2 regions of the Micromonospora sp. NBRC 110037 genome follow, and region 1 is predicted to be linked to the other one. Evidence: predicted binding sites of a transcription regulator. Region 1 holds the regulator's gene; the other holds the start of a gene.
What was found. Region 1 encodes HspR, which represses chaperone genes until heat shock. Its sites were predicted from a motif close to TTGAGTNNNNNNNACTCAA; they were not measured.

Region 2: a site for HspR is predicted at 1,604-1,622, ahead of lon (endopeptidase La). Genes of this name have one in related genera too.

Annotation. Positions count from the first base shown of each region.
Region 1 covers NZ_BBVA01000008.1:39,352-44,206, forward strand. The annotation lists gene A4R25_RS22330 (cation:proton antiporter) at 1-198, shown strand, start outside; gene A4R25_RS22335 (hypothetical protein) at 363-791, shown strand; gene A4R25_RS22340 (hypothetical protein) at 862-1,068, opposite strand; gene A4R25_RS22345 (heat shock protein transcriptional repressor HspR) at 1,255-1,695, opposite strand; gene dnaJ (molecular chaperone DnaJ) at 1,720-2,901, opposite strand; gene grpE (nucleotide exchange factor GrpE) at 2,981-3,715, opposite strand; gene dnaK (molecular chaperone DnaK) at 3,764-4,855, opposite strand, start outside.
Region 2 covers NZ_BBVA01000002.1:1,367,581-1,372,435, reverse strand. The annotation lists gene lon (endopeptidase La) at 1-1,581, opposite strand, end outside; gene A4R25_RS05185 (Lsr2 family protein) at 1,826-2,173, shown strand; gene A4R25_RS05180 (hypothetical protein) at 2,408-3,700, opposite strand; gene A4R25_RS05175 (hypothetical protein) at 3,971-4,837, opposite strand.

The sequences.
Region 1 (4,855 bases):
GCCGGACTGGCCGTCGCGGCCGCCTACCCGGTGAACCCGAAGCTGGCGGCGCTCGCCACCGCGTACGTGTTGATCACGGTGGTGACCGGGCCGCTGCTCGCCCGGCTGCCCGACACCCAGTGGTTCAAGCAGTGGCTGCGCTCCCGCGCCGCCGCCGCCCGTGCGGCAGCGGCGTTGCCCGCGCCGACCGGGGACTGACCCGCGCCGGGCCGGACCTGCCACAGGCAGATCCGGCCCGGCGTTGTCAAATTGATCCCCGGAAGGTCTACCACTGCTCCGCTCAGCCGCGTTAACGTTTCGGCCCAGCAGCCAGGGTCCGCGGGTGGCCGGTGCCCCCGCCAGCGCAAGCGGAAGGTCGGCCGGTGAGCGTGCAGGAAGATACGTTCCACGGCTTCGCCAATCCGGTCGATCCCTCGCCCGCCGAACTCCGGGCGTGGGCCTATCAACCGGATTCGGTGCCGCTGACCTCGATGCCGCCCGACTGGGACCTGCTGGTCGCCGGTGACCATCTGGTGCAGACGCTGTTCGACCTGGCGATGGACGAGCGCTGCCCGGCCCGGCGGTTCGCGCTGCACTGCCTCTACATCTACGCCGCCGACGGCATCCGGACGAACTTCCGCGCCCATCCCAAACGCCGGTTCCGCAAGCTTGTCGAGCAGGCCGAACGCGCCGGTGACGACCTGATGCGCAACTGGGCGCACAACAGCCGCGTGCTGCTCGCCCGGCCCGACCTGTTCGTCTACCGGGACTGGTGCGAGGGCGGCCTGGTCCGCGAGAACCGCCGCCTCTGACACGTCGCCGGGTTGAACGGCGAACGGGCCGGGATCCCCCGTGGATCCCGGCCCGCACGTCGGCGGATCGTCAGGTCGACCCGCCCTGCTTCTTGCGCCTCTCGTCGTCCCGGGCCCGGTCCACGCCGTGGTCCGTCTGGTCGGCGAAGCGCCCTTCCTTGACCTTGTCGCTGAAGCGTCCCTCGGTGACCCGGTCGAACCGCTCGCGGACGTTCTCGGCCACCTTCTCCAGCCGTTCCTCGGCGCGTTCCGCCACCTTCTTAGCCGGTTCCGCCATGGCTCCCCCTGCCAACTCGGCGTCCGATTTAGGGGTTTCGGCCCTACCGGCGAGCCTAGTCGACAGCGCCCTGCCGCATCCCGCTTTCCCCGACGAGCGCCCCGAACCAGGGACGCACGAGGGCCGGACGTACGAAGGCCGGCGCGGCCCCGGGGGAGCGGGGCGCGCCGGCCTTCCGGTGAAAGGTCAGCGGTCGGGAGCGCGGCGTGGTCGCCAGACGACGAGCGCGGTGGACGTGCGGTTGGTCGGCACGAGGTCGCCGCGGGCAAAGCCACCGAGCGACTCCAGCTCGGCGATCCGCCGGTACGCGGCGTCCAGCTCCGCCTCCAGCCGGGCCACCCGCTGCTGTGCCTCTTCGAGCAGCCGCTCCAACCCGATGATCCGCTTGACCCCGGCCAGGTTGATCCCGTCGTCCTGGCTGAGCCGCTGCACCTCGCGCAGCAGCACCACGTCCCGGACGCTGTACCGGCGACCACCGCCGGACGCCCGGCCCGCCTGCACCAGGCCCAGCCGGTCGTACTGGCGCAGCGTCTGGGGGTGCATCCCCGCCATCCGCGCAGCCACCGAGATCATCAACACCTTGGCCTCGTAGGCCGGGTCACCCGAGCCGACGTACTCCTCCGACATGCCCGCTCACCTCCGCTGCCGCCGTCAACTGAATCGACGTACCCGCGCGTCGAGATGTTCCCGCGCGGCGGGCGGAGTCTGCTCCGCGAAGGTCTCCAGCGCCGCCCGCGCCTCGTCCGAGACCTTCGCCGGGACCACCACGTCGAGCGTGACCAGCAGGTCACCGGCGCGGCCGTCCTTGCGTACGACGCCCTTGCCGCGGGCACGCAGCACCCGCCCGCTGGGCGTACCCGGTGGCACCCGCAGCGTCACCGTCCCGTCCAGGGTCGGCACGCGCAGGTCGGTGCCGAGGACCGCCTCGGCGTACGTGATCGGGACGTTCAGGGTCAGATCGTCCCCGGTACGCCCGAACAGCTCGTCCGGGCGGACCTTCACCTGCACGAACAGGTCGCCCGCCGAGCCGCCCCGCTCACCGGGCTCACCCCGGCCGGCCAGGCGGATCCGCTGCCCGTCGGCCACCCCGGCCGGGAAGCGCACGTTCAGCGTGCGGGTCTTGGTGACACCGCCGGTGCCGTGGCACTCTGGGCACTTCTCCTCGACGATCGTGCCGACGCCCTGGCAGTTGCGACACGGCTCGGAGAAGCTGAACGACCCCTGGTTGCGGGTGGTCACGCCGGCGCCGTGGCAGACCGGGCAGGCCACCGGCTGGGTACCCGGCTTCGCGCCGTTGCCGTGGCAGGTGTCGCAGACGCCGGGCGCGCGCAGCGTCAGCGGCAGCGTGACGCCGCGTACCGCATCCTCGAAATCGAGCGCCACCTCGGTCTCGACGTCCCGGCCCCGCGCCGGACCGCGCGGACGCGCCGCGCCACCCCCGCCGCCGGAGAAGATCGAGCTGAACAGGTCGGTGAAACCGCCGCCGCCGAACCGGGTGTCCCCGCCGCCCGCGCCGCCGCCGAACAGGTCGGAGACGTCGAACGGCACGCCGCCCGGCTGGCCCGCGCCGCGGGCGCTGCGGCGGAAGGCGCCCGAGCCGAACAGCGAGCGCATCTCGTCGTACTCGCGTCGCTTCTTCTCGTCGCCCAGCACCGCGTACGCCTCGGAGACGGTCTTGAACCGCTCCTCGGCCCCGGTGTCGCCGGGGTTGTGGTCCGGGTGCGACTCCCGGGCCAGCTTGCGGTACGCCTTCTTGATCTCGTCCGAGGAGGCGGACTTCTCCACGCCCAACGCGGCGTAGTAGTCCTTCTCGATCCAGTCCTTGGAACTCACCGGTCCACCCCCTTCCACGGGTCGAAGCCCGGCCGTCCCGCCCGCCCGGTGGGGGCGGGCGGGACGTCACGGGTCGGCACTACTCCGGGTCCGCGACCGCGACCATGGCGGGCCGCAGCAGCCGCTCGCCGAGCTGGTAACCGCGGCGCATGACCTGTACGCAGGTCGACTCGGTCACGTCGGCGGAGGTCTGGTGCGCCACCGCCTCGTGCCGGGTCGGGTCGAACGGGTCGCCCTTCTCGCCGAACGCGGTCAGGCCGAACTTGCCCAGCGCGGCGGTGAGCTGCTCGGCCACGCTGCCGAACGGGCCCACCAGATCGCCGTGCTCACGGGCCCGGTCCAGGTCGTCCAGGATCGGCAGCAGCGCGCTGAGCACAGTGCCGGTGGCCTGCTCCTGGACCAGGTTGCGGTCCCGGTCGACCCGCTTGCGGTAGTTGGCGTACTCCGCCGTGACCCGCTGGAGGTCGCGGGTGCGCTCCTCCAGGTCGGTGCGGAGCGACTCCAGCTCGGCGCCGAGCGGCGCGGTCGCCTCCGTCTCCCCGCTCGGCTCGGCCGGGGAGTCGACCACTGTCGGCCCGGTGACCTCGGCCTCGCCGCCGATCTCGTCGACCACGACCTCGGCCTCCTCGACCAGCCCTTCGGCGGGCGCGTCGGCAGCGGCGTCCGCCGCCGAGGCGTCGTTCGCCGGCTGCTCGGTCACCTTGCCGAGCTTGCGCTTGTCGCGGATGACGACCCGGGGTTCGTCGCCGGCGTCCTTGCCGGCGCCCGCCGACCCGGTGGCACCCGGGTCGGCCGCGCGTGGCTTGTCCGTCATGCGGTTACCTCATCCCTCTGCCGTGCGAATCGTGTCCGGGACCGGATGTCACTTCTTGTCCTCGTCCACGATCTCCGCGTCGACCACGTCGTCGTCGCCGCCGGCCTTCGGGCCACCGGTCGCGCCCGCGCCCGCGCCGGCGCCCGGCCCGGCCGCGCCACCCGGCGCCGCCTGCTCGCCCTCCTGCTGCTGGGCGTAGAGCAGCGAGCCGGCCTGCTGGGAGACCTGCGCCAGCTTCTCGTGCGCGGACTTGATCTTCTCGATGTCCTGGCCGCCGAGCGCGCTGCGCAGCTCGCCGAGCGCCTCGTTGAGCTGGTCACGGTTCTCGCTGGGCAGCTTGTCGCCGCTCTCGGCGAGGAACTTCTCGGTCTGCCACTGGAGCGCCTCGGCCACGTTGCGGGTCTCGGCCTCCTCGCGGCGGCGCTTGTCCTCGTCGGCGTGCTCCTCGGCGTCCCGGCGCATCCGCTCGATGTCGTCCTTCGGCAGCGAGGAGCCGCCGGTGATCGTCATCTTCTGCTCCTTGCCGGTGCCCAGGTCCTTGGCGTGCACGTTCACGATGCCGTTGGCGTCGATGTCGAACGTGACCTCGATCTGCGGCACGCCGCGCGGGGCCGGCGGGAGGCCGGTCAGCTCGAAGGTGCCGAGCTTCTTGTTGTAGGCCGCGATCTCCCGCTCGCCCTGGAACACCTGGATCAGCACCGACGGCTGGTTGTCGTCGGCCGTGGTGAAGACCTCGGAGCGCTTGGTCGGGATGGTGGTGTTGCGCTCGATGAGCTTGGTGAAGATGCCGCCCTTGGTCTCGATGCCCAGGCTCAGCGGGGTCACGTCGAGCAGCAGGACGTCCTTGACCTCGCCCTTGAGCACACCGGCCTGGAGCGCGGCGCCGACGGCGACGACCTCGTCCGGGTTGACGCCCTTGTTCGGGTCCCGGCCGGTGAGCTGCTTGACCAGGTCGGTGACGGCCGGCATCCGGGTCGAGCCGCCGACCAGGATGACGTGGTCGACGTCGGAGATCTTGATGCCGGCGTCCTTGACGGCCTGCTCGAACGGGCCCTTGCAGCGGTCCAGCAGGTCCTGCGTCATGCGCTGGAACTCGGCGCGGCTGAGCGTCACGTCGAGGTGCAGCGGGCCGGCCGAGCC
Region 2 (4,855 bases), on a different contig from region 1:
GGTGTACTCGCCCGCGATCAGCGCCAGCGCGTCGTCGGCGACGCTCACCTCCTCGCCGGTCAGCCCGGCCCTTTCCCGCTGCCGGGGCAGCAGGTGGTCGCGGGCGATGGCCACCTTCTCGTCCTCGGTGTAGCCGTCCAGCGCGACCAGCTCCATCCGGTCCAGCAGCGGGCCGGGGATCGCCTCCACCACGTTGGCGGTGGCGAGGAACAGCACGTCGGACAGGTCGAGGTCGACCTCCAGGTAGTGGTCGCGGAACGTGTGGTTCTGCGCCGGGTCGAGCACCTCCAGCAGAGCCGCCGCCGGGTCGCCGGAGTAGCCGGCGGCCAGCTTGTCGACCTCGTCGAGCAGCACGACCGGGTTCATCGAGCCGGCCTCGCGCAGCGCCCGCACGATCCGGCCGGGCAGCGCGCCGACGTAGGTGCGCCGGTGGCCGCGGATCTCCGCCTCGTCCCGGACGCCGCCGAGGGAGACGCGGACGAAGTTGCGGCCCAGCGCCCGGGCGACCGACTCGCCGAGGCTGGTCTTGCCGACACCGGGCGGGCCGGCCAGGGCGAGCACCGCGCCGGAGCCGCGTCCGCCGACCACGCCGAGGTTGCGCTCCGCGCGCCGGTTGCGCACCGCGAGGTACTCCAGGATGCGGTCCTTCACGTCGGCCAGGCCGGCGTGGTCGGCGTCGAGCACGGCCCGCGCCGCGGCCAGGTCCGTGTTGTCAGCGGTACGCGTGCTCCACGGCATCTCCAGCACGGTGTCCAGCCAGGTACGGATCCAGCCCGCCTCGGGTGAGGCGTCACTGGCCCGTTCCAGCTTGCCGACCTCGCGCAGCGCCGCCTCGCGTACCTTCTCCGGCAGGTCGGCGGACTCCACCCGGGAGCGGTAGTCGGCGGAGCCGTCCGGCTCGTCCTCGCCGAGTTCCTTGCGGATCGCGGCGAGCTGCTGGCGGAGCAGGAACTCGCGCTGGGACTTCTCCAGCCCTTCGCGCACGTCGCTGTTGATCTGCTCGGTGACCTCCTGCTCGGCCAGGTGCTCCTTCACCCAGCCGACCAGCAGCTCCAGCCGGGCGGTGACGTCCGGCGCGGCGAGCAGCTCGGTCTTCTGCGCCAGGCTGAGCCAGGGCGCGTAGCCGGCCGAGTCGGCCAGCTCGGACAGGTCCGTCATCCGCTCCATCGCGTCGATCACCTGCCAGGCGCCGCGCTGCTGGAGCACCGAGGTCATGAGCGCGCGGTACTCGCGGGCGAGTTCCCGGGCGCGGCCCGCCGGGGCGGGCTCGTCGAGGGTCGCGGCCTCGACCCAGAGCGCGGCGCCGGGACCGGGCACGCCGGAGCCGATACGGGCCCGGACGAGACCGCGGATCACGGCGGCCGGCTCGCCGCTGGGCAGCCGGCCCACCTTCTCGATCGTGCCGACCACGCCGACGGAGCCGTACTCGCCGTCGAGGCGGGGCACGGCCAGGAGTTCCTTGTCGCCGGTGGCGCGGGCCGCGTCGACGGCGGCCTGGGTGGTCGGGTCGAGGGTGACCGGGATGACCATCCCGGGCAGCAGGACGGTGTCGGTCAGGGGAAGTACCGGAAGAGTTGCCATCGGACACCTGCCATCACGTTGGTTGAGCGTGTCTGGCTCAAGTAACAAAAGGTGTCCCTTGTTCCGGGTTGTGACCCACGCCACTTCCGGCCTTCCCGACGCCTGTTCGCGCACCGGTCCTCTATTGGCCGCGACGCTTACCTGGCACGACCCGCCGAATGCAAAGAGGCGGGTATTGTTGCGAAATTACCGTGAGGTAAGTCAGACTCTTAGCACACCCCGCCCGACACAGGGAGTAATGGCGATGGCAAGGAAAGTAATCACCGTTCTGACCGACGACCTCGACGGCGGAAAGGCCGATCGGACCGTCGAGTTCAGCCTGGACGGCGTGGCGTACACGATCGACGTGTCCGACGAGAACGCGGGCGTTCTGCGCAAGGCGCTGGACCCGTACATCAGCGCTGGCAGGCGGATCGGCCGCGGCGCCACCGAGGTCGCCCGCGCCACCCGGCGCGCGGGCCGGCCGAGCACCTCGGGAATGGACCGCGAGCAGAACCGCGCCATCCGCGAATGGGCAGCCAAGAACGGGTACGAGATTTCCGAGCGCGGGCGCATCCCGGTGTCGGTCGTCGAGGCGTACAAGAACCGCTGAGCGCTAAACACTCACCGTCGGGTATCCCAGGGTCACGCTGAGAAATCGCAGCGCCCGGCCGGCCTTTTGTGTTGTCGGTGACTTTCATCGGGCTGGAGTCCGACGGCACGAAACTTCTTCCCGGAACGATTCCCACGCTCCCCTGCCGGACCCGCCTCGCGTACCCACCACGCGGACACGACACGGCCGCGGCCACCCGGACGGTTCCCGGGCGGCCGCGGCCGTCGCGTGTCCTCAGTTGACCCGGATGCGCACCACGTCGATGGCGGGAGTCTGGTTCGCCCGCTCCATCATCGGGATGCGGTGCGAGCCGTCACCGGCCCAGACCGCGCACTGCGCCACGCCCGACTGCGCCAGGCCCGGGATCTGGATCAGCACGTCGTCCGGCTGGTTGCCGCCGCGGCCGTCCTCGGTGGCGACGAAGAACGCCGGCACGTCCTGCGGGTTCGGGGGCTGCCGGGTGCTGCCGAGCATCCGGCAGGCGGTGTGGAAGTGGCCGCGCACCAGGCCCTGACCGTTGAGCAGCGAGCTCTCCAGGTAGTAGCCGCCCTGCCCGGCCGCGAGGAAGCGGTCCCGCACCAGGTTCTTGGTGGTCACCCGGAGCGTGAACGGCTGGTTGCGCCGCACCTGGTTCGGGAACTGCGTGATCAGCAGCGACGGGTTGTTCGCCGCGGCGCCCACCTCACCGAACGCGGTGCTGACGCACCGGTTGCCGTTCTGGAAGCCGTCGTGCCCCTGCAGCTGGCTGCCGGAGCAGTCCTTGGCGAGCACGTTCAGCCCGTTGCCGCCACCGTTGTTCTGGCCGCCGCCGTTGTTGTTCCCGCCGCCGTTGTTCCCGCCGTTCTGGCCCCCGTTCTGACCGCCGTTGTTGTTGCCGCCGTTCTGACCCCCGCCGTTCTGACCCCCACCGTTGCCGGGGACGTCGGTCAACGCGCACCGGGCGAACTGGTCCAGCCCCTGCGGGCGCTGGCCGAACCGGCCGATGGCGGTGGCGATCCGGTTCAGCGCCGCGGTCCGCTTGTCCGCGAGCGGACCCAGGATCGCGTTGTTGATGAACTCGCCGCCGTTGCGGCCCTCCGCCGCGAGCCGCCGGTTCGCGTCAGCGATCTGGGACGTCAGCGCCGCCAGCTCGCGATCCACCTCGGCACGGGCCCGGCCGGGCACCTGCGGCAGCCGGCCCCGGACGTCCGGGCAGGTCACGGTCGGAGTGCCGGCGCCGGCGCCACCCGCGGTCGTCTGCTGGCACTCGGCCGGCGACATCTGGCCGTCGCCCCAGTGGTTACGGACCCAGCGGCCGTTCTGCCAGGTACGGGTGCTGCTGCCCTGGCCGTCCGGGGCGGTCGCCCCCGGGCTGGCGGGCACACAGGACGCCGAGGCGGCGCGCGTGGTCGTCCGCCGGTCCTGGGCGGACGAGATCTGGGTGACGGCCACGATGCCGCCGAAGACCGCGAGCGTGCCGACCACTGCCAGCACCCGCTTGCTCCGCGCGTTACCGGATGACCGGCGCGCCCGTGTGGACCTGCGCATCGAATTGCTCTCCTTCTCGATCCGGTAGTTGACTGGTGATCCCGGCGGACCGATGAATTCGGGGTGTGAGATCACTGCGACGCTCGGGTCGCGCGTCGATGGCCGACGATGCCCTTTCCGCATCGTCTCCGCGCCGTCCGGGCGCGGCGGGGAAGTCTGCGTCCATTCCCGATGAGGTACGGAGCGCCGTCGGCGAAGGTTCAACCGGAGATCGAAAAAAATCGGGACGTGCCGGGCCGGGGTCGGCTCGGTGCCGCGGCCAGGAAGGATTCAGTCCGCGCAGAGGTGGTCGAAGGCGAAGCCGCCGTCGAAGGAGTCCCGCCGGGCCGCGAGCGCGCGCACCCGACCGCGAAGCTCCTCCCGGTCCACCAGGGACGCCCCGGCGGCGTCGAGATCGCGCAGTCGCTCCCCCAGCGCCATCGCGGCCAGGTCCTCGGCGAGCCGGCCCGGGTCCACGCCGCAGGAGAATCCCCGCGACGTCAGCCGTACCCGCTCCAGCAGGCAGCCGCCGGGCCGCACCTCGACCCAGCACCAGCCCTCCGCCGGGCCGCCGGTCCAGCGAACGTGCAGCCCGCGCACGATCGGGTCGGCGAGCCGGCCGGCCACGTACGCCTCGACCGCCTCGACCCGCGCGAGCGCCCCGAGGTCGTTCACCGGTCCACGCCGGCCGTCCGGGAGCCGGCCGATGATGTCCCGGAAGCCGACCGCGTCCCCGGCGTCCGGGTCGGTGCCCTCGGCGTAGGCCCGCGCGTCCAGGACGTACTCGACGAAGCGGCGGACGTGATCGGCGCCGCGCAGCGTCGGTGACTCGACCCGCAGCAGCGGCAGGCCGACGGCGGCGGACACCGCGTCGGTCAGCCGTTCCTCCCGGCGGGCGGGCGACCCGTCGGACGCGGGCGCGGTGAACCGCACCGCGAAGCGCGGCAGGCCGGTGTCGGCGGCGCCGACCACCAGGTCCAGCGGCGCCCGTCCGGCCGTGCTCCACTGGTTGCCGGTGACCCCCGGCGGACGGCCCTGCACCAGCTCGCCGAGCCGCCGACCGGCGTACCCGACGTGCCCGTGGCGGGTCAGGCACGGCGTCGCGCCGGACGGGACCGGCCGCAGCCAGGAGGCGGTCACGCTGCCGGTGTTCGTCATCTCGCCCCGCCCCCCGTC